DNA from 2 places in the Mesorhizobium sp. NPDC059025 genome. Region 2 is predicted to be linked to the other one. Evidence: riboswitches for the same ligand, from Rfam matches in the RefSeq annotation. Region 2 holds a riboswitch; the other holds the start of a gene.
What was found. Region 2 has a riboswitch for S-adenosylmethionine ahead of ACFWYE_RS10760 (O-succinylhomoserine sulfhydrylase). Riboswitches for the same ligand answer to the same signal wherever they lie in the genome.

Region 1 (11,883 bases), on a different contig from region 2:
GAAAGGCGACATCTGTGCGACCACCGACTGCTTGGTGGAGCCGACATCGGTCAGGATGGCGCCCTTCTTCAGCGCCGATGCGATCTCCTCGGCAACGGCACCGGAAGCGCCCACCGGTACCGAGACGATGACAAGATCGGCGTCGCGCACCGCCACCTTCGCGTCGGTCGTGTAGCTGTCGCCGAGCTTCAGCTCCTCCGCACGTTTCAACGTCTCCGGACGGCGGGTGGAGACGGCAATGTGGCGGGCAAGTCCTTCCCGGCGCACCACGCGCGCCAGCGAAGAACCGATCAGGCCGATGCCGATGAGGGCGATCTTTTCAAACATGGGTTCGGACATTTTTTCAGCTTTTCAGGAATTCGGTGAGTGTGGCGACCACGCCGCGATTGGCTTCTTCGGTTCCGACCGTCATCCGCAGCGCGTTGGGAAAACCGTAGCCGGCAACGCGCCGCAGGATATAGCCTCGCTCACTCAGATACCCGTCCGCTTCCGGCGCGGAATGTCTGCTGTCATCCGGGAAATGGATCAGGATGAAGTTGCCGACGCTCGGTGTCACCCGCAGGCCGAGCCGGGTCAGTTCTTCAGTCAGCCACGCCACCCACGTCTCGACATGGTGCACCGAGCGCTCGACATGGCCGCGGTCGCGTATCGCGGCTTCGCCTGCCGCAATGGCGGTGGCACTGACGTTGAAGGGATCGCGGACACGCTCGAGCGCATCGACCACATGCGCTGGTGCATAGGACCAGCCGATACGCGCGCCGCCGAGCCCATGCACCTTGGAAAAGGTGCGTGTCATCACGACATTCTCGTTGCCCGCGACCAGTTCGACGCCCGCTTCGTAGTCATTGCGGCGCACGAACTCGGCATAAGCCGCATCCAGCACCAGAAGCACGTTCTTCGGCAGACCGGCATGCAGGCGTCGCACCTCTCCGAAGGGAATATAGGTGCCGGTCGGATTGTTCGGATTGGCCAGGAATACCATCCTGGTGCGCGGCGTCACGGCAGCAAGGATGGCGTCGACGTCGACGCGCTCGTCGGCCTCCTTTGCCACCACCGGCGTTGCACCAGCTGCGAGGATAAAGATCCGGTAGGCCAGGAAGCCGTGCTCGGTGTAGATCGCCTCGTCGCCCGCGCCGAGATAGATGCGCGCCAGCAGGCCGAGCGCCTCATCGGAACCGTTGAAACACTGGATGTTGGCAATGTTGAGCCCGTGCGCATCGGCGATTGCCTGGCGCAGTCTGGTCGCCTGGCCGTCCGGATAACGTTCCAATCCGGCTGCAGCCTCCTGCGCGGCCTCGACTGCTTTCGGAGAGGGTCCGAGCGGATTTTCATTGGCCGAGAGTTTATGGACTTTGGCGACACCATGCGCGACGCCCTTGCCCGGCACATACGCCTCGATATCCATGATACCGGCGCGGGGTTGCGGGCGAAGCAGGTCGGTTGCCTTGGTCATGTCGAAAGGTCCGTGATTGATGCCTCCGGCCGGAGGCCAGAGCGTTTCCGTTTTCGCGGAAACGCTTTAAGTTTTTGTTTTCGAGGTATTTTTGTGACGCCACGTGATTCCACCTGGCTACAAAAATGCTCCAGTGGCGGAAATACCGCCCGCACCGCCGCTTGTCGAGGAAAACCGAACCGCCTGGCCCAGCGTTTGAGCGACCCGCCTCACCATCGATTGACGCCATCGCTTGGTCGGCGTATTAGCAGGACATCGATCCGTGGTGATTTGGCCGGTCGGCTTGCAGCCACGTTAAATAAGTCGCTAAAGGGCCGTTTGCGATCCGTAAACCGGCTTTGCGACAGCAATGCCGGTTTTGTTTTTTGGAGTTCGCAAAGTGCCGATCAAGATCCCCGATCAGCTCCCCGCTCGTGAAGTTCTGGTCAAGGAGGGCGTGTCCATCATGGACGAGCAGACCGCCCTGCGCCAGGACATCCGTCCCCTCCAGATCGGCCTGCTCAACCTGATGCCCAACAAGATCAGGACGGAGACGCAGTTTGCCCGGCTGATCGGCGCCACGCCGCTGCAGGTCGAACTGACCCTGGTCCGCGTCGGCAACCATAAGGCCAAGAACACCTCCGAGGAACATCTCATCACCTTCTACCAGACCTGGGAGGAAGTTAAGGATCGCAGGTTCGACGGCTTCATCATCACCGGCGCGCCGGTGGAGTTGCTGCCTTTCGAGGATGTGACCTACTGGAACGAACTGCAGCGCATCCTCGACTGGACGAAGACCAACGTGCATTCGTCGTTCTTCATCTGCTGGGGGGCAATGGCCGCTGCCTGGCATTTCCATCAAGTCCCGAAACACACGCTGGAGGAGAAGGCGTTCGGCGTCTTCCGCCATCGCAACAACGCGCCCGCCTCTCCCTATCTCTCCGGCTTCTCGGATGATTTCGCGATTCCGGTCTCGCGCTGGACCGAGGTGCGGACCGCCGACATTCCAGCGGGTTCCGGCCTGGAATTGCTGATGGATTCGGAAGAGACAGGTCCAAGCCTGCTTGCCGAGCAGGCTGGCAACCGGCTCTACATGTTCAACCACATCGAATACGACTCGACGTCGCTCAAGGAAGAATACGACCGCGACGTCAATGCCGGCGTATCGATCGCGGTGCCGCACGAATATTACCCGGACGACGACCCCAGGCGCCCGCCGCTCAACCGCTGGCGCTCGCACGCCCATCTCCTGTTCGGCAACTGGATCAACAGCGTCTATCAGACCACCGCCTACGACCTGGAAAATATCGGCAGGAAGCGCTGACCGGTAGCCTGGAGCGCGCCTGACAGGCGCGCTTCCGCCTATGCCGCTGCGGCGCGATGCTCGCGGAAGGCGCAGGCGATGGTGCGCAGCGCATCGCGCGAACGCTGATCGGTCAGCGTCGAATGCAGCACGATTTCCGAGGACGGCAACGGCGGCAGATTGAACCTGCGGGTGACTTCGACAGTACCGACCGGTGCAAGCCGCTCGGAGAATACGGCCATGGCGAGTCCCGCCGACACAGCTGCCATCACCACCGACGAGCCGCCGCCCAGGAACACCTCCGTCCAGGCGATGCCGGCATCGTCTAGTGCATGGGTGCCGATGTCGCGCACGCCACATGCCGGAGACAGGGCGGCAAGCCGTATCGGCTCGTCCGGCCGGCAACGGAAACTGGGAGCGGCGAACCAGCCGAAATGCTCAGGCCCAAGGACCTCGCCGTCGCGACGATCGTCCTCGCGCCGCACGATGGCAGCATCCAGCTCGCCGCGATCGAACGCATCGAGCAGATTGCGCGAATTGTCGACCTGTACCTCGATGGTCAGCGCGGGATCATGTTCGTTGAGCCGCGCCAGCAGGGTCGTCACCTCCGGGGCGGCGACGTGGGCTGCGATGCCCAGCGCGAAACGGCGGGCACAGGAGAAGAGCCCGGCAACGGCACGGTCATGCGCAACGAGAAAATCACGCGCAGGCTGGATGAACACCGCTCCTTCCGCTGAAAGCCGCACGTGACGCGGCGTGCGCTCGATCAGCTTGCGGCCAACCTTCTCCTCGAGGCGCTTGAGTTTCACGCTGATCGCCGCCTGGGTCGTACCCAACGCATCGGCGGCTCGGGTGAAACTCTGAAGGTCGGCAACCATGACAAAGGCCTGCACGGCCTCGACGTCTAGTGACAACATTGTCAGCATACCAATTTGTTATCTCTGAAATAGATTTACATCGCATTTTCTTATGTTCAAGCTGCAACTATCTGGAATTCGGATTTCACAACGCAATTGAGCGGCGTGGGCGTGGACATCGCCTCCGCCGGCGCCGGAGGTTTTTGATGGCTACCCCCAATACAAACGGTCTCGTGCTGGCGGCCGTGTGCCTGTCCGCCTTGATGTTCGGCCTGGAGATTTCGAGCGTACCGGTCATCCTGCCGACGCTGGAGCGTGTGCTGCAGGCCGATTTCAAGGCCATGCAATGGATCATGAACGCCTACACCATCGCCTGCACCACCGTGTTGATGGCGACCGGAACTTTCGCCGATCGCTTCGGCAGGAAATTTGTCTTCGCCATTACGGTCGCGGCCTTCGGCCTGACCTCGCTGATGTGCGGGCTGGCGCCCAACACTTCGCTGCTGATCGTCGCGCGCTTCCTGCAGGGTATGGCCGGCGGCGCCATGTTCATCTGCTCCATCGCCATTCTCTCGCATCAGTTCCAGGATGGCAGGGAACGCGGCAAGGCCTTCGCCATCTGGGGCGTGATTGCAGGCATCGGTCTCGGTTTCGGACCGATCATCGGCGGCGGAATCGTCGCCTTGTCCACCTGGCAATGGGTTTTCCTCGTACACGCACCGCTGGCGGTTCTTTGCCTGGTCCTCACCTATGCCGGCGTCACTGAATCGCGCGATCCGCAGGCCAAGAAGCTCGATGTCTTTGGCATTGTCACCCTCAGCGCTGCCGTCTTCGGCCTCGCCTACTACATCACCCAGGCCCCAGACTTCGGTGGCTTCCTGAGCCCGGCCTCGCTCGGTATTGCCGCGGCCACGATCGTCGGCTTCATCGCATTCGTGCTGGTGGAACGCTACCACACTCACCCGATGTTCGACTTCTCGGTCTTCAGGATCCGTGACTTCTCCGGCGCGATCGTCGGTTGCGTCGGCATGAACTTCAGCTACTGGCCGTTCATGATTTACCTGCCGATCTATTTTTCGGTCGGGCTGGGTTATGACAGCACCAGGACAGGTCTCGCGGTACTGGCCTATACGGTGCCTTTCCTGGTGATGCCGCCGATCGCCCAGTATCTGCTGGCGCGCTTCAACGCGCGCATCGTCATCCCGCTCGGCCTGTTCACCATCGGCCTCGGCTTCATCCTGATGTGGCTGGGTTCCGCTTCCGAGGCGGCAAGCGGCCTCACGGTGCTGCCCGGTGCGCTCGTCGCGGGCATCGGCCTCGGCCTCACCACGACGCCGGCCACCAACATGACGACCGGTTCGGTGCCGGCGAGCCGTGCCGGCATGGCCTCGGGCATCGACACCAGCGCCCGCCTGATCGCGCTCGCCATCAACATTGCGGTAATGGGGTTTGTCCTTGTCGAAGGCATCCTGCACGGCCTGAAGAAGGGCCTGCCGAACGCGACCGAAGGGGTTGACCTGCGTGCGATTGCCGAAAGGATTGCCGCCGGCAACACCAGTGCATTGCACGATGGCAGCCAGCCGGGTCTGGCGGTGCCGGCGGATGTGGTCCACTCGGCTCTGGTCGAAGGTTTCGGCTGGGTGATGCTTTATGGCGGCCTCGGCGTATGGGTCCTGGCCGCGCTGTCCTTCGCCATCTTCGGTTCCAGCAAGGCCGGGCCGATTTCGGCATCCGAAGCACGCGCGGAATCGCATATCCTCTGAGCGTGCAAGATCCGCTCGTAAACCGTCCCGCCGACAACGGGACGGTTTACGTCTAGTTCACGTGCTCGACCTTCTCGTCATCGCGATCATGCCTGGCTCCATTGCCATTGCGCTTGACGCCATTTCCGTTGCGCTTGCGCACGCGGATCACCGGTGGCGGCTCCAGCGCGCCCGCTCTTATCCGCGGCGGTCGCAGCGCCGGCAGGTCGGCGCATTTGATGATCTCGAGCGCGCGCGGGAAGAAGTTGTAGTTGTGCTGGCCACGGCCGATGTTGACGATGCCTGCCTTGGGCAGATGCTTGCCCAGCATGGCGAAGATGCGCTTGGCGATCGTGCCGCTGAACGTGTCCATCGCTTCGTCGATCACCACCCAGTCCGGCTTCTGCAGGGCGAGCCTGGCAAAAGCAACCAGCCGCTGTTCTTCCTCGCTGAGTTCCCTGTCCCAGCGGGCGTGGCGGTCAAGCGACGGCGCGAGGTGATCGAGACCGGCCTCGGCCAGAACACGCCTGGTGCTCGCATCGTCGATAGTCGTGACGCCGTCGACCAGCACCTCGCGCAGCGTGCCGGGCGCAAAATACGGCGTGCGCGGGACAAAGGCGAGATTGGCACCTGCCGGCATGCCGATGCGCCCTGCTCCCCAGGGCCACAGCCCGGCCACTGCCCGGAAGAACAGCGTCTTGCCGGCACTCGGGTCGCCGGTGATCAGCACATGCTCGCCCGGTTTGATCGTCACCGACTTCTGCGCCAGTCTCGAGCAGCCCGAGGTCGCCCCGACGATCAGGTCCTCGAACACCATGGTGCCGTCCTCGGTTTCGAACACCTCGATATGCTGCTCGTTGCCATGCAACTGATCGGTCTCCTTCAGCGCCATGCGGAAGTCGGCGACCCGCATCAGCGTGGCACGCCAGTCGGCAATGGCACCGATGTTGTTGACGAACCAGCGCAGGGAGGAATGGACCTGGTTGAAGGCGCCAACCGCCATCATCAGCCCACCGAACGTGATGTCGCCGGCGAAATAGACCGGCGCCGCCACCAGGATCGGCGCAACCACGGTGATCCAGCCATAGGTGTCCGTTACCCAGCCGAGATTGATCTGAGCGCGGAAGATCCGCATGATCGAAGCGATCAGCGCGCCGAGATCCGTCGCCAGCCGCCGTTTCTCGCTTGTTTCACCGTGCGAAAGCGCGATGGCATCGATGTTCTCGTTCACGCGAACCATTGAAAAACGCAGGTCCGCCTCGCGTGCATAGCGGTCGCTGTTCAGCCCGATCAACGGTCGCCCGACCAGCCAGCTCAGCCAGGACGCGATCCCGGCATAGAGGAACGCGGCCCAGACCATGTAGCCTGGAATGGCGATGGCATGTCCGCCTATGTTGAAGACAAACCCCGAGGACAGTGCCCAGAGCACGCCGACGAACGACACCAGCAGGATGAAGGATTGCACCAGACCGACTCCGAGATCGGTCGAAAGATCGGACAGGTGTCCGGCATCCTGTTGCATGCGCTGATCAGGGTTGACACCGATGGCTCCCGCATTGGCGACGCGGAACGCACGGTTCGGTTTCAGCCATTCCTCGATCAGGTCGATGGTCAGCGCTTCACGCAGCTTCAGGCGGAAGCGCTGATTGAGCCATTGCTGGCCGATGTTGAGCACGAGCAGCCCACCGGCAATCATCGCGAAAACGCCAAGCTGATCGAGAAAGGCGGTCAAGTCGCGCCGTTGCAGCGAATCGTAGAACGGCTGGTTCCAGCGATTGAGCAGGATCTGGCCGTAGGCCGTGGCGAGGATGATCGCGAGAATGCCAGCGCCGAAGATCAGCAGCGCACGGCGCCCTGGCGACAGGCTCAACCCCTGCCGGACCGTGGCCAGCTGATCGCGAAGGCTGCTCATTTCAGCCTGGACGGTGGTGCCGGATATCTCGCTCATCACCGTTGCGCTCCGCGAGCTCCCAACCCATCGGCCTCGTTGACCTGTCGACCGAGCCGTGTCGCACCTTGCGGGGAGAACACCGGCACGAAGACGCGGCGCGATGCGCGTTGCACCACCGGCACGCCCTGGTAGAGCCGCTTCTGCGCCGACACCGCGATGACGCCGGAGAAGATCGGCCACATCCGCCGTCCGGCGCTTTCAAAAAGCGACTGGAAGCGCATCATGAAACGGCGTTGCGAAGGGGGGAAATAAAGTCCGTCCGACCAGGCGGCCGGAGTGAAGTTCGCCTCGCGCAGCAACTCCGCGATCTGCCCACGCGAATAGGGCCTTCCGGTGCCGAACGGTGTGTGTTCGAAACGCGCCCACACACCGCGCCGGTTCGGCACGACAATGACGACGTGACCGGCCGGCGCCAGCACGCGCCAGACCTCATTCAGTGTCTCGCGTGGATTTTCCGTATGCTCCAGGGAATGGATCAGCAGCATGCGGTCGATGGAAGAATCGACCAGCGGCAGTTCCTCGTCGAAGACCAGGGCGGTTGCCGACGGGCCGGCAGGTGGCCAGATTACCGCACCTTGCGTGGCCGGCATGAAGGCAAGCGCCCGCTCCGCATCGGTGCCGAAACGCTCCAGCCAGGGCAACGCATAGCCCAATCCGACCAGCCTTTCATTGGGAACGGAGGCCCAGATCGACGAGAGTGCCATGGTGATCGAACGCTCGGCCAATTGTCCGAGCGGCGAGGCATAGAAGGAGCGCAGGTCGACAATATCCGAATGCATGGGCTGGACCGTATCTGCGGGAAGGCTGGTGTCAACAAACAGCGATGCTGATGACCGTATCTCCCGACAAGTAGGGTCGCGTCGGCATCTTTAAAGCATGTCGCGCAAAAGTGCGCGGCGGTTTTGCGATAACGACATGCGGGAGATGAAGAACCTTATGCGCAAGGAGCGAATGTGAAAGATCGCGACATGCATTAGAGGGTGACAGGAACGGCCGATCACCCTATCTGTGCGGGCGACAGAGGAGACTGGCGATGGCGATCGAAATCGAACAGTTCATGTGCCGTCAGGATAATTTCGGCGTTCTGCTGCGCGAGCCGAAAAGCGGCGCGGTGGCTCTCGTCGACGCGCCGGAGGAAGCCTCGATCTCAGCCGCCATGAAACGCACCGGCTGGACACCGAAAACCATCCTGACCACCCATCACCACACCGACCACGTCGAGGCCAACCTGACGCTGAAGCAGCGCTACAATCTTGAGATTGTCGGGCCGGAGGCCGAGAAGACCAAGATCCCCGGCATCGACCGCACCGTGAAGGGCGGCGATCGCTTCAGCCTGGGCGAAGAGACGGTCGAGGTGATCTTCACTCCTGGTCATACCGCCGGCCATGTTTCTTATTATTTTCCGCAATCCGGCGTCGTCTTCACCGCCGACACGCTGTTTGCGCTCGGCTGTGGCCGACTGTTCGAGGCGCCCGCCGCGGTGATGTTCGAATCGCTGAAGAAGCTCGCTGCACTCCCCGCCGACACAAAGGTCTATTGCGGCCACGAATACACCTTGTCCAATGCGCGTTTCGCACTGACGGTGGACCCCACCAACTCGGCCCTGAAGGAGCGCGCCACCAGAATCGAAAAACTGCGCGCCACGGACAAGCCGACCTTGCCGACGACGATCGGCGAGGAACTCTCCACCAACCCGTTCCTGCGCTGGCACGACCCGGCGATCCGCCGCCATCTCGGCATGGAAAAAGCCAGCGACGCCGAGGTCTTCGCCGAAATCCGCAAGCGCAAGGACGTGTTCTGACCATGACGCCGGCGGAAATCGTCGCAGCTCTCGACATGCAGCCGCACCCGGAAGGTGGATGGTACGTCGAGACCTTTCGCGACGCGCCGCAAGGCGGACGTGGCTTTTCGACGGCGATCTATTTCCTGCTCGAACGCGGCCAGGTCTCGGTCTGGCACCGGGTCAAGGATGCTTCCGAAATCTGGCACTATCACGCCGGCGCTCCGCTGGAACTCTCGTTGCATCGTGAGGGCCACGGCGTGACCCGGCATGTGCTGGGCGTCGACCTTGTCGCCAGCCAACGGCCGCAGATTGTCGTGCCGGCGGGCTGGTGGCAGACCGCGGCAAGCCTTGGCGACTGGACACTCGTTGGATGCACCGTTGCGCCGGGCTTCAATTTCGGCGCATTCGAAATGGCAGCGCCCGGCTGGCGCCCCTCCTAGCACATCCTTCCTGCCGAAAAATCGATGCCGATTTTCGAGGCTAAGCCGCGAGCAGAAAGCCCAGCGTGATCGCCAGTTGCGCCAGGTAGTAGAGCCCCCATACCGCGTAGCGCATCCAGACCCGATGGCGCTCCACCGCCTCGGCCAGGAACTTTTCGATCGCCAGAAGCGCGTCCGAAGCCATGAACAGGACCGCGCCCGCGATCACAAGCGCGTTGTTGGTGGTCAGCGCGGTCACGCCCATGGCGAAGATGGCGGTGACATACACAGCAACCGGGACTTTGAGGTCCGAACCGATATGCGGCCACAGCAGGCGCAGCATGCCGAGCGCGAAAACAGCCATGATCAGGGCTGCCACGATGTGCCAGGGTGCTCCGGTCAGCGCCGACAAGCCATCGCCGGCGACGGCGAACAGCGCGACATAGGCAAGATGGGCAGCGAGGAAACTGCCCAGTCCGCCGAGAAAGGCCCTGTCACCGGCTTGCGACAGGAATGCGTCGCCGAGCGCACTAAGCGCCAGCGCGGCGACAAGCAGCGCTGGGCCGCCTTGCAGGTAGGCGAGCACGGCGAGCAACGCGGTCGCAAGTGTCTTTGCAGCCGAACGTTTCCACGACGGCGCGCCGTCGAGGACGAAGGCATAAAGCACCGCTGCCACGATCGAGAAGATCAGCGTGCCGTTCGGTGTCGCTTCGATGCCACCGGGAAAGGGCATCATGCGCCGGCTCCATTCTCGACCGCCTGACGCTTGCCGAACAACAACGATTTCGCCGCCAGCACGGCGCCACCGGTGATGAGCACGCAGGCGGCAAGAATACGCAGGCTGGGTTCCGCAAAACCGGCGACGATCAGCACCAGCGTGGACAGGAGCGGCGCCGCATAGCTCGCCGCCCCCAGCACCTGGATGTTGCCGCGCTTCACGCCGATGTCCCAGGCGTAGAAGGCAGCCCCCACCGGCATCAGGCCGAGACCCATTACGGCCAGCCACTGGCCGGCATTTGCGGGCCATACGGTCTGCTCAAGCAGCAGGTGGCAGACCAGGGAGAGCACCGATGTCGCCAGGCAGAACCAGGTGACGATGGTGGTTGGCACCGATGGAAAGCGCCGCGACAGAAGCGAATAGGACGACCACAATACGGCGCACACCGCAGCCATTGCATAACCGAAGCCATAGCGGGGATCGAAGGCCAATCCGCCACCCTTTGTGACAATCAGGAAGGTGCCTGCCAGGCCGAGCAATGCACCGGCGACATGGTTCCAGGCAAGCCTCTCACCCGGCATCAGCGCCGAGCCCAGCACGATGAGCAGCGGCCACAGATAGGCGATCAGGCTCGCCTCGACCGCCGGCGCGTTGCGCAGCGCCGTGAAGTAGAAGAAATGGTAACCGAACAAGCCGCCGATGCCGATCACCCACACGATCGCCGGGATCGGCTCCGGTTTGGCAGCCGGCATGAACAGCCTGGCCGCGAGGCCGACACAGGTACCGATGGCGAAGGTGACTGCCGAAAGCTGGAAGGGCGGCATCGTGCCGGAAGCATCGGTTAGCAGAGCCAGCAAGGCCCACATCGCCACTGCCGAGAAGCCTATCAATGTCGCGCGCGCCATGCCCCCTCCGATGGCGCATCTTCGTGCGCCTAGCTCTTTGCCTCGAACCGTCGCGCCTTGACGGTGATCGTGCCGATTTCCGTGCCGACCGTGGCATGGATTGGCGCATATATCCCGGTTTGGCCGAGCGGCGCAAACGTCACCATGATCTTCGAACGGTCCCGCAGGAACTTCAACGCCTTGCGCCGCTGCGCATAGCCGGACACCGGCTGAAACGTCATCAGGCAGGTCACGGTCGGGCCCTGGTAGCCCTTCACCGCCATTTTCCCCTTGCTGACTGGCGTCAGCACCAGATTGGCGCGCATCTCGCCATCATACATCTTCACCGTGCGGCCACAGACCTCATCGAGGCTGCCGGCACGGATGACAGTAGCACCGATCGGATCGGCGACGCCCTTCAGGTCCCCGGCATCGAGCGGCAGCCAGTCGTCGCCGCGTGGCTTGGGGGGTGGCAGTACCTTGGAAGACGATACCGCGCCGGCGGAAAAGCGGATGTCGACCATCGAGACTTTCTTCCCCGAGGTGTAGTCCGCGCGGAAAGCCTGCGGCTGGATGCCGGCGCGCGAAAAGCGGCCGGATGCCGTCAACGTGCCAGTCGTGTCGTCGAAGATCAGCGCCAGTCCGGCCGCCGAGGCGCTGCCGTCTATGGTATACTTGTCGCCCTCGTAGCGGCTGTCGAAGCTTGATCGGGCCACGGTGATGCCGAGAAAGGAAATCGTGTATTCGCCGTGGAAAGCTTCCGCGGCAGGCGCCGCGGAGGTCGCCATGGTTGT
Region 2 (11,883 bases):
AGTTCGCCTGCGTGGTTGAAGCCTGCGCACCCACGGTCTTGCCCTTGACCGCCTCGCCATCCGTACCAGCTAGCGCGCTGTCCTTCAGCGCGACCAGCGCCAGCGGCGTGGTGTAATATTTGTTGGTGAAGGCCACCTTCTGCTTGCGCTCTTCGGTGATGCTCATCGAAGCGATGATGGCATCGAATTTCTTGGCCTGCAGCGCCGGGATCATGCCGTCCCAATCCTGCGTGACGATCTCGCATTCGGCCTTCATCTGCGCGCACAGAGCATTGGCGATGTCGATGTCGAAACCTTCGAGCTTGCCGTCGGCGGTGAGAGTGTTGAAAGGAGGATAAGCACCCTCCGTGCCGATCTTGATCTTGTCGGCGGCAAGAGCGGCACTGGCGCCTGCCACCAACATCGTGGCGGCCGCGACCGTTGCGAACCATCTGGACATTTTCATCATTTTCCCCTCGGGTTGGTCTTGTTGTCCGCGAACAGCCAAGCACGCCGCCGAGGGCCAGGCAAGCACAGGATGCTACGTGGACTTGCTGCTTTAGCCGGGTGGCTCTCGGTAAGGCACTAGGGGAATAGGCAATCGTTTTCTGCCCTACTCCCCTATTCCCCTACTCTATCTCGCCGCCCGAAAATGCTTCGACAGCTTCAGGCCTTGCGCCTGGTAGTTGGAGCCGAGGTCGGTGCCGTAGAGCGCGGTCGGCCGCTTCAGCATGTGTTCGAAGACCAGCCGGCCGACGATCTGGCCATGGTCGAGGATGAACGGCACCTCGTGGCTGCGCACTTCGAGCACCGCGCGGCTGCCGGTGCCACCGGCGGCGGAATGGCCGAAGCCCGGATCGAAGAAGCCGGCGTAGTGCACGCGGAATTCGCCGACCAACGGATCGAACGGCGTCATCTCGGCGGCGTAGAGCGGCGGCACGTGCACCGCTTCCTGGCTGACCAGGATATAGAACTCGTCCGGATCGAGCACCAGCTCGCCGGCGCCGCTGCGATAGAGCGGCTCCCAGAAGTCGACGATGTCCTGGGCGGCGCGCTTGTCAACATCGACCAGCCCGGTGTGATGCTTGCCGCGATAGCCGACCAGACCGTCCTTGTCGCCCGCCAAGTCGATGGACAGCGCGATACCGCCGTTGGAGATGTTGGGCGGATCGATCGCCACCAGCGTCTCGGCGCGGTGCAGCGCGTGCAGTTCGTCTTCCGACAACAGCGCGTTGCCGGTGCGGAAACGGATCTGCGACAGGCGCGAGCCGGTGCGGACGACGATCGGGAAGGTGCGCGGGCTGACCTCGAGATAAAGCTGGCCGCGATAGCCGGCGGCGATCTTGTCGAATTCCTGGCCATGATCGGTCATGACGCGGGTGAAGATGTCGAGCCGGCCGGTGGAGCTCTTCGGATTGGTCGAGGCGGAAATGTCGCCAGGCAATTCCAGGCTTTCCAGCAGCGGCACGATGTAGACGCAGCCCGTCTCCAGCACCGCGCCGTCGGCGAGGTCGATTTCGTGCAGTTTCAGCCGCTCGAGCTTGGCTTCCACCGTGCTGTGGGGGCCGGGCAGGAAACTGGCGCGGACACGGTAGGCCTTTTCGCCAAGGCGAAGGTCGAGGCTGGCCGGCTGGATCTGGTCGCCATCGAGCGGGCGCGGCGACTTCAGGCTGCCTGCCTGGAACAGCGCCGCGATGTCCTGATCGGGAAGAATGCCTGTCTTGCGCAATGACAACTCCACAGGTGGCTCAAGTCAGCCAGTCCTCCATGCTCTTAATGAAGCCGGCAATTGACGCAAGCCGCCCCCGGGTCTAAAGGGTGCTTTATCCCGTGGTGATTTGGCCGGTCGGCTTGCAGCCACGTTAAACAAGTCGCTAAAGGACCGCAGGGCCCGACAAAGGCCGTATGGACCGGTTGCGACTTCGCGGCCGGTTTTTTTGTGCCTGCCAGTCATATGGCAGCCAGTTTGTGTCGGAATGGAACCATGACCGAGAAAAAGCGCAATTGGAAACCCGCAACCCAGCTCGTCCACGCTGGCACGCTGCGATCGGGCTTCGGCGAGATGTCGGAAGCGATGTTCCTGACGCAAGGTTATCACTATGACAGCGCCGAGCGCGCCGAGGCCCGCTTCAAGGGCGAGGAGCCCGGTTTCATCTATTCGCGTTATGCCAACCCGACCGTCGACATGTTTGAAAAGCGCATGTGCGCGCTGGAAGGCGCGGAAGATGCCCGCGCCACCGCATCGGGCATGGCCGCGGTGACGGCAGCCGTGCTGTGCGGCCTCAAGGCAGGCGACCACATCGTCGCCGCGCGCGCGCTGTTCGGCTCCTGTCGCTGGGTGGTCGAGACGCTGGCACCGAAATACGGCATCGAGGCGACGCTGGTCGACGGCACCGAGATCGGGAACTGGGAAGCCGCGGTCCGACCCAACACCAGGCTGTTCTTCCTGGAAAGCCCAACCAACCCGACGCTGGAAGTGGTCGACATCGCTGCCGTCGCCAGGCTGGCTAATTCGATCGGCGCCAGGCTGGTGGTGGACAATGTCTTCGCCACGCCGTTGATGCAGAAGCCGCTGGAGCTCGGCGCGCACATCGTCGTCTATTCGGCCACCAAGCACATCGATGGCCAGGGCCGCTGCCTCGGTGGCATTGTGCTGTCTGACAAGAAGTGGATCGACGAGAACCTGCACGACTATTTCCGCCATACCGGGCCGAGCCTGTCGCCCTTCAATGCCTGGGTGCTGCTGAAGGGCCTGGAGACGCTGCCGCTGCGCGTGCGCCAGCAGACGGAAGCAGCAAGCAGGATCGCCGACTTCCTGGCCGACCATCCGAAGGTCGGGCGGCTGATCTATCCGGGCCGCGCCGACCATCCGCAGGCCGACATCATCAGGAAGCAGATGACCGGCGGCTCAACGCTGATCTGCTTCGACCTCAAGGGCGGCAAGAAATCGGCCTTCGCCTTCGAGAACGCGCTCGACGTGGTGCTGATCTCCAACAATCTGGGCGACGCCAAGAGCCTGATCACCCATCCGGCAACGACGACGCACAAGAACCTGACCGACGAGGCACGCGCCGAATTGGGCATCGGCGAAGGCACGTTGCGCCTGTCGCTCGGCCTCGAAGACACCGATGACCTGCTCGAAGACATCGAACAGGCGCTCGCCAAGGCGTGACGACTCGAGCGGAATGCAATGGGAAGGAACCCCGCATTCCGCTCCGTTTCCCTGCTAACGCAGCGATTTCGGCGCGACCGAGCGCCAGCTCATCGCCATGGCATGGCGGACGGTTTCCTCGTCCGCCTTTTCCAGCCGGACCCGCGTCCAGCCCTTCTGGCCCCACGAGCCGGGGATCGGCTCGAACTGGCTCGCCGATGTTTCGAGCAGCAGCCGCTGCTCGTCCGGCGCTAGCTTGATGACGGCGCGGCCGTCCTTTGGCCGCAGCGTTGCGAAGATCCTGCCGCGCACGCGGAAATCGGTGACATCGAAATGGCTGCTCTGCTCGGCTCCGGGGAAACCCAGCGCGATCTGGCAATAGCGATCCTCGGACAGCACGGCCAACCTCCCCCTGCCTCCGGCGATCATGCCGCAAACCGGCCGGCAGCGATACCGGAGAGATCAGGCGCCCGACAGAACCTCCTCGGCTTCATCGGACTTGGTGGTGATGTTCATGGTGTTGCCGCGCCAGTCGATGGCGCCGCCGAGCCAGCCGCGCAGCCAGATGGCCGGGACCATGATGTCGCGCACCACCATGGCGGCGATCAGCCGCGGCGAGGCGTGCCAGCCCTTGGCCAGCGCCAGCGCGTATTCCGGCAGATAGACGGCAGCCAGCACCAGCAAGGTGGTCGAGAGCATGTCTGCGCCTGAGCCGGCGGCGGCAATCAGCGCGAACAGCAGCGGCATGGCCGCGCCGACAAACAGCTCCGGCGCGAAAAACAACGGGAAGGTGACGCGGCGCAGTCTTGCCCAGCGGGCCTGGCGCGACCACACGGCCTCCACCTTGCGGTGCCCGAGCGGCTGCTCGAACGGCGAAGCCACCAGGTGGACCTTAAGGCCGAGCCCGTTGACCAGCTTGGTCGCTGCAGCGTCCTCGGCGATCTCGGCGGCCAGCGCGTGGATGCCGCCATTGGCATCGAGCAGCGGCTTCGACCACAACATGCTCTTGCCCTGCGCGAAGCCGAGACCGGCGGCAGCCCCGGTATATTGCCAGCGCGCCTGCAGCGTGTTGAGGAAGGCACATTCGACCTCGGCCCAGAAACCGTCTGGACGCGAACCGACCGGCGTCGAGCAGACGAGGCCGCTGTCGGGGCGCCAGGCCTGCATCATGTTCTGGATGTAGTCGCGCGGCATCAGGACGTTGGAGTCGGCCAGGATCACCCAGTCGTGCCGCGCCGCTTCCCAGCCTTTGACGCAGTTGTTCAGCTTGGGATTGCCGCTGATACGATCGTCGCCGAACAGGAGACGCGCCGGTACCTCGGGGAAACGCGCCATGGTGGTGCGGATCGCCAGCGCAACCGGATCATCGGTGTGGGCCACACAGAAGATCAGTTCGTAGTCCGGCCAGTCGAGCCGGAAGGCGCGCTCAAGCGTCTCGGGCGTAAAGGGCTCGATACCGCGCGCGGGTATGACGATCGAAACCGGCGGTGCATCGCTACGAGGTGCCGGTGCAGTGCGTCGTCGTTCCAGCTGGGACCACGCCAGTCCTATGGAAACGAGATTGGTGAGAAGCAGGGCGGCAGAGAAAGATGCGGCTGCGATTGTCAGGTCCATGAAGTCAGGTCACCCCCGGAAACGCGGCCTGAAAGCCTTGTTAGGCTGCGTCCAGGAATCATCACGGGACCGGACGCGATCGGCGCACACCATCACCGTTTCATGTCGTGCACATGACAGAAGGTTGACCATGACGGTGCACGGGCGGAAATTCGTTGCAGTTTTTGGTACCGAGTCGCATCAGGTTGCCCATGTACAGTGCAGTCACCCGCAACATCGTGGTCGAGGTGGAACCCTTCTACCTCGAAGACCGCTCGGACCCCGACGAGAGCCGTTACGTATGGGGCTACCGGGTGACGATCGACAACCGCTCGGACGAGTTCGTGCAGCTTCTGTCGCGCTACTGGCACATCACCGACGGTATGGGACAAGTGGAGGAAGTACGCGGACCTGGCGTCGTCGGCGAAAAACCGGAACTGAACCCCGGCGACAGCTACCAATACACGTCGGGCTGCCCGCTTTCGACGCCATCCGGCATCATGGTCGGGCACTACACGATGCGCAATGCGCGCGGCGAGCAGTTCGACATCGCCATCCCGGCCTTCTCGCTCGACCTGCCCGACGCCAGGCGCGTGGTGAACTGAGGGGAAATGTGCGCGGCCCCCCGCCTGCGACGAACTTATGTTGCCGGCGTGACCGTCTTTTGAAAACGATGCGTCCGCACGACAAAGCGCCCGCCTTGGCCTTTCGGCATCCAGAGGTGATCGTCAAACGATCGGGAGATGATCCATCCTTCGCGCTGATAGAATTTTTCGGCCCGGCTGTTGCCTGCCGTACAGAACAGTTCAGCCTCCTGTACTCCGCTTTCCGCCAGATTGAGTTCCGCGAAGAAGAGCAAGCGATGGGCTACGCCGCCTCCGCGAGCATCTCTGTCGACATAGAGCTTGACGATCTCGGAGCCCTTCGTCGAAACGAACCCCAGCAGTTCGGCGTCGACAGCAACGTAGAAGGCATCGCGCGCCTCCTGCAGCCAGATAGCGAAGTGGTCTATCGTCCTAAACGCCAGAACTCCGGCTGGAACAAGAGCCGCATGGGCATCATGCCATCCTTGGTGCCAGAGCCGCACGATCCGCGGATAGTCTGCTGTTTCAGCGGGTCGAATTTCGAACATTGGATCGCCTGAATAGGCAACTCCAGGAAAGGTGTGTGACACACTCCGTCCGGAATTGCGTAGAAACAGATAGCTAGAGCGCTTCCTCGAAAACCGGAAACGCTCCAGGAGAGATAACACTCAAACCGTCGCAGTCCTCCTCCAGATCACCAGACTGACGACGACCAGCAGCGTTGCCGCTGCCGCGATGACGCCGAAAAAAGCCTGGTCGAAGGCAGCACTCGCAAGATTGGTCAGCGCTTCTGCTTCGACAGGCGCCAGTTGCTCGGCGACAATCAACGCCTCATCGAGGCTGTCGCCCGCTTGTGCCGCAATGCCTTGCGGCAACACCAGGGCATAGGTGTAGAGCCCTGACATCAGCGAGCCGAGAAAGGCAATGCCGAGCGCGCCGCCAAGCTCGAACGAGACCTCCTCGATCGAAGCCGCCATGCCGGCGCGTTCCTCCGGCGCCGACAGCATGATGACGCTGGACGCCGCCGTCATTGCCGCGCCGAAGCCGAAGCCCATCAGCGACAGCGCGGTGAGCCACAGCCAGGTTTCGCCACGGTAGACCAGGAGATAGGCGACAAGCATCGCCCCCGCAAGAAACAGTGACGACCACAGCACGCGCGTGGCGCCAATCCGTGGCAACGCCAGGCCGGTCAATGGGCCGGCGACGAAGGCTGCGAGCGGGATCGGCAGGATGATCAGGCCGGCCTGCAGCGGTGAGAGACCGAGCACCAGCTGCAGACGCTGGCTGAACACCAGCTCCACGCCGATCAAGGCCGCCGACGCCACCATGGCGGTCGCCACACCCGCCGAGAAGCGCGCATTGGTGAAGAGCGAGAAGTCGATCAGCGGCGTGCGGCTGGCGAGCTGGCGGCGCACGAAGACGACGATGGTGATGAGACCGACTGTGAAGGTGAGTGCGGCTGTCGGCCATGACGGATCGCGCTTGGCGATTTCCTTGATGGCATAGGTCAGTCCCACAAGACCGATCATGACCTGGATCGAGCCGATCAGATCCCAGGGGTGGTCACTGTTGCCTGGCCTGTTGGGCAGCAACGTTGCCCCGGCGAGCAGCGCGACCAGCACCACCGGCACGTTGATCAGGAAGACCGAGCCCCACCAGAAATGCTCCAGCAGCGCGCCGCCGACGACCGGCCCGAAGGCGGCACCGCCAGAAGCCACCGCCGCCCAGACGCCGATGGCGAAGGCGCGTTCCTTTTCATCCATGAAGGTCAGCCTGATCAGCGACAGGGTGGCGGGCATCATCATGGCGGCACCAACAGCGAGCAAGGCGCGGGCCGCAATCAGCCAGGCCGGAGCCAGTGAAAACGCGGCTCCCAGCGAGGCCAGGCCGAACACGACGAGGCCGGCCAGGAACATGCGCTTGTGGCCGAGCCGGTCGCCCAGCGTGCCGACGCCCGGCAGCAAGCCGGCGACCACCAGCGGGTAGGCATTGATGATCCAGAGCTTCTCCGTCGCCGTTGCCCTCAGCTCGTGCGTCAGCGTGGGAAGCGCGGTGTAGAGCACCGTCATGTCTATGACGATCAGGAACAGCGCGCTCGACACGATGGCCAGAACCAGCCAGCGGTTGGACGGGGACATGATGACTTCCTTCAGTGTACTTTTATCCACGGCCTTGAACGGCCACGGACATGCATATAAATACGATCGTATTGAAATGGAAGGGGTCAGATGTCAGGAAGACCGCGCAGCATCGACCGCGACAAGGTCCTCGACGCCGCCGAGACGGTGGTGACCGAGCTCGGAGCGTCGGGGCTAAGCTTCGACGCGGTGGCGAAAGCCGCCGGCATCACCAAGAGCGGCGTGCAATATTGCTTTGGCACCAAGGACAATCTGATCCGCGCGATGATCGCCCGCTGGGCAGATGCCTACGAAGCCAAGGTGAAGCAGGAAGCTGGTCCCGATCCGTCGGCAGTGTCAATGATCCGGGCGCATCTTTCTGTAACGCGGGACGAGGATGAGGAGGAACACTCGCGATCCGCCGTCATGATGACGGCATTGCTTGAGGCACCGGAGCGCGTCGCCGAAAGCCGGGAATGGTATAATGGCTTTCTGACAAGACTCGACCTGTCCAGGCCGGCGGATCGCCAGATCGCCGTGGCCTTCCTGGCCGGCGAAGGCGCCTTCCTGTTGAAGGCGCTCGGCCTGATCAGCCTGGATGAAGCCGATTGGCACGCCCTGTTCACGGATATGCTAAAGCTGACACGCATCGAATAATGCCCGCGCAGGCTCATCGCATCTGCCAACCGACCGAAGGTTACACCGCCAACAGGATCAGGCCATACTGCAAAGTGGGTTCGGCGATAGTGTCCTCACCTATTCCGCGGCGACCTGACGGTCCTTGTTCTCGTCGAACAGCGACGGCTGCGCAGCCCCTTCGACCAGATGGAGATCAGGCTTCCTGCCCTTGCGGACGAGGCTCAGCAGCCATTGCGACAGCCACTCCATGTACAGATAGATCACGGGCGTGACGAACAGGGTGAGCACCTGCGAAACCATCAGTCCGCCGACCACGGCAACGCCGAGCGGCTGACGAAGTTCGGCGCTGGCGCCCTCGCCGATGGCAATCGGCAGCGTGCCCATGATGGCGGCAAGCGTCGTCATCATGATCGGACGGAAACGCATGACGCTGGCCTTGTGGATAGCGTCGCGCGCACTTCGTCCTTCGCGGCGCAACACTAACGCCACGTCGATCATCATGATGCCGTTCTTCTTGACGATGCCTATCAGCATCAGAAGCCCGATGACGGCGATAACCGAGACATCCATTCCAGCAAGCCGTAGCGACAACACCGCACCGAGCAACGCCGAAGGCAGACTGGTTAGAATGGTCAGCGGATGGATGAAGCTCTCATAGAGCATGCCAAGCACGATGTAGATGGTCAGGATCGCGCCGGCGATGAGAAGGCCCTGGTTGGCGAGTGAATCCTGGAACGTCTTGGCCGTACCCGAGAAGGAGGTGGCAATCGTCTTTGGCACGCCGATCTCGGCCTTGAGCGCCTCGATGCGCGTCACCGTATCGCCAAGCGATACGCCTTGCGGCAGGTTATAGGAAATCGTCACCGCCGGCAGCTGGCCGAGCTGGTTGATGGTGAGCGGTCCAGCCGTCCGGTCGACACGGGCGAAGGCGCCGAGCGGCACCAGCGAGCCACTGGCTGTGCGAAACTGGATCGACAGCATACGCTCGGGCGACCAGTCGATCCTCGGATCGAGTTCGGTGATGACCTGGTAACTGTCAGCGGCACCGAAGATGGTCGTCACCTGGTCGGTACCGAAACCACCGTAGAGGCTGTTTAGCAGCGTGTTGGTGTCGACACCCAGGGTGGCCGCCTTGTCGCGGTCGACAATCAGCGAAGCCTGCAGCGCCGTGTTCTGGAGGTCATTGTTGACATCGGCGAACATCGCATGATCGGCCTGCATCGCCTCCGTCAGTTTCTGCGCCCAATCGTTGGTCTCGTCGGTCTTCAGACCCTGGACGACCAGCTGATAGGCACTGGCTGAAGAGCGTGACCCCAGCCGCAGGTTCTGCACCGGCTGCATGAAGGTGCCGATGCCGGGTACGTCGGCGAGTGGCCGCCTGAGGCTTGCCATCACGTCCGCCATCTCGGGCCGTTCGCTCTTCGGCTTCAGCTCGACGAACAGCGATCCCTGGTTGAGACCGCCCGAACCGAAACCACCGCCAACAGTCGACGAGACGTGCGCTACATAGGGAGACTTCTCGAAAACTTCGGCGACCTGGGCCTGCAGCTTCACCATCGCGTCGAACGAGATGTCCTGGCGCGCACGGGTCGAAACGGAGATCTGGCCGATGTCCTCCTGCGGCAGGAAACCCTTGGGCGAGACCGTAAACAGCCAGACCGAGAGTGTGGCGGTGCCAAGGAAGACCAGGAACACGATCACATGGTTTGCAAGGCACCAGGTCAAGACCCGGTCATAGGCACGGGTCAGCCAGCCATGCTGGTGCTCAACCCCCTGCCCTGTCTTGTGGCCTTTCGGCAAGGTCAGGAGGTGCGCCGACAGCATCGGCGTCAATGTCAGCGATACGAACATCGAGGCGAGGATCGCAACCGTCACCACGACCGCGAATTCGTTGAAGATACGGCCGATGACGCCGCCCATCAGCAGAACCGGGATGAACACCGCCACCAGCGAAATCGACATCGACAGAATGGTGAAGCCGATCTCGCGTGAGCCTTTGACGGCGGCCTGAAAGGCCGGCAGCCCATCTTCCTCCATATGCCGGTAAATGTTCTCCAGCATGACGATGGCGTCGTCGACGACCAGGCCGACCGCGAGCGTCAATCCCATCAGCGAGATGTTGTCGATGGAGAAGCCGAGCAGGAACATCACGCCCAGCGTGGCGATCAGCGAGATCGGCACCGCCACGGCCGGAATGATCGTCGCGGTCACCCGACGCAGGAAGACGAAGATCACCAGCACCACCAGCCCGATGGTCAGCAGCAACGTGAACTGCACGTCATCGACGGCCGCGATGATCGAGGTCGAGCGATCGTTCATCAGCTGAATCGATGCAGCCGCCGGCATCTGGTCTTCGAATGACGGCAGCATCGCCTTGACCCGATCGACCACTTCGACGGTGTTCGCATCAGGCTGGCGCTGCACGGCCAGGATGATGCCGCGCGTCTTGTCGAACCAGGAGGCCGATGTCGTGCTCTGCACGGAATCGATGACACGCGTGACGTCGCCAAGACGGACGGGATTGCCGTTCTTGGTCGCGATGATGATCTTGGAAAAGGCGGCCGCGTCCTGCAGCTGCGTGTTGGTGGTGATGGTGAGCTGCTGCTGGCTGTTCTGCAGCACACCCACGGGCGCGTTGCTGTTTGCCGACTGCACCGCTGCCTGCAGCTGGTCGATGGAGATGCCGCGCGCGGCCAGCGCTGTCGGATCGATCTGGATACGGACAGCGTATTTCTTCGAACCCCAGACCATGACCTGGGCAACACCGTCGATGGTCGACAGCGAAGGCGAAATCACGTTCTGGGCAATGGCGTCGAGGTCGGTCAGCGGCACCGTATCACTGGTCAACGCCATAAGCAGGATCGGCGCGTCGGCCGGATTGACCTTTCTGTAGCTTGGCGGCGACGTCATTTCAGGCGGCAATTGCCGCTGCGTTCGCGCGATTGCCGCCTGCACATCGGCTGCGGCGGCGTCGATATCGCGGTTCAGCGCGAACTGCACGGCGATCGAGGTGGAACCGAGCGAATTGGTGGTCGAAATCGAATCCACGCCGGCAATGGTGGCGATCTGCTTGATGAGCGGAACCGCAACTGATGTCATCATCGCATTGGGCGATGCGCCCGGCAGTGATGCAGAAACATTGACAGTGGGGAATTCCGCGCTCGGAAGTGCAGCAACCGGCAGGAATTTATAGGCAAACAGACCGCCCAGAATGAGCGCGATCGACATCAGCAGTGTCGCGACAGGCCTGCGGATGCAGAATTCGGAGATCATGGTCGGTCAGCCCGCCGTTTCGTTTCCGTTTGCCTTGACGGCAGCCTTGGGAGACGTGCTTCCGCCGGTCCCACTCTTCCCGGCGCCTTCCGCCTCGCGCACGGCGGTACCTGGCTTCAGGCTCAACTGGCCGTCCACCACCACCTTGTCGCCATCCTGCAAGCCGCTGGCGATAGCGCTTTCGTTCTCGTGGCTGATCGCCACCTTGACCGGGCGTGCTTCGACCGTGTTGTCGGCCTTCACGACATAGACAAATGAGCCTTGCTGGCTGGGTTGCACGGCTTGCGTCGGCACCGTGACGACTTGCGGCATGATACCGGCGTTGACCGTCACGTTCACATATTGCCCAGGCCATAGCTTGAGGTCGGCATTGGGTACCGTCGCCCGCGCCGTAATGGTGCCAGACGCGGTGTCCACGGTGGAATTTACGAAATCAACCGTACCGGACCCGATCGGCGCCGGGGTGCCATCCTTGTGCAAGGTCACCGAAACCGAACCCGGCTTCGCCACCGCCTGCTGCAGCAGGGAAAGATCGGCCTCCGGCAGA

Region 1: another riboswitch for S-adenosylmethionine. It lies ahead of metA (homoserine O-succinyltransferase); the one in region 2 lies ahead of ACFWYE_RS10760 (O-succinylhomoserine sulfhydrylase).

The regions. Positions count from the first base shown of each region.
Region 1 is NZ_JBHYIM010000007.1:215,907-227,789, forward strand. Features, by position in the region: gene ACFWYE_RS18625 (prephenate/arogenate dehydrogenase family protein) at 1-339, opposite strand, end outside; gene hisC (histidinol-phosphate transaminase) at 344-1,453, opposite strand; SAM riboswitch at 1,706-1,783, shown strand; gene metA (homoserine O-succinyltransferase) at 1,833-2,756, shown strand; gene ACFWYE_RS18640 (LysR family transcriptional regulator) at 2,795-3,652, opposite strand; gene ACFWYE_RS18645 (MFS transporter) at 3,799-5,355, shown strand; gene ACFWYE_RS18650 (ABC transporter ATP-binding protein/permease) at 5,408-7,282, opposite strand; gene ACFWYE_RS18655 (class I SAM-dependent methyltransferase) at 7,282-8,064, opposite strand; gene gloB (hydroxyacylglutathione hydrolase) at 8,319-9,086, shown strand; gene ACFWYE_RS18665 (cupin domain-containing protein) at 9,089-9,508, shown strand; gene ACFWYE_RS18670 (lysoplasmalogenase) at 9,549-10,223, opposite strand; gene ACFWYE_RS18675 (DMT family transporter) at 10,220-11,110, opposite strand; gene ACFWYE_RS18680 (DUF3108 domain-containing protein) at 11,140-11,883, opposite strand, start outside.
Region 2 is NZ_JBHYIM010000003.1:584,793-596,675, reverse strand. Features, by position in the region: gene ACFWYE_RS10770 (ABC transporter substrate-binding protein) at 1-445, opposite strand, end outside; gene ACFWYE_RS10765 (2'-deoxycytidine 5'-triphosphate deaminase) at 614-1,708, opposite strand; SAM riboswitch at 1,800-1,877, shown strand; gene ACFWYE_RS10760 (O-succinylhomoserine sulfhydrylase) at 1,964-3,151, shown strand; gene ACFWYE_RS10755 (MmcQ/YjbR family DNA-binding protein) at 3,206-3,529, opposite strand; gene ACFWYE_RS10750 (glycosyltransferase) at 3,593-4,744, opposite strand; gene apaG (Co2+/Mg2+ efflux protein ApaG) at 4,936-5,328, shown strand; gene ACFWYE_RS10740 (GNAT family N-acetyltransferase) at 5,364-5,855, opposite strand; gene ACFWYE_RS10735 (MFS transporter) at 5,976-7,445, opposite strand; gene ACFWYE_RS10730 (TetR/AcrR family transcriptional regulator) at 7,536-8,081, shown strand; gene ACFWYE_RS10725 (efflux RND transporter permease subunit) at 8,181-11,336, opposite strand; gene ACFWYE_RS10720 (efflux RND transporter periplasmic adaptor subunit) at 11,343-11,883, opposite strand, start outside.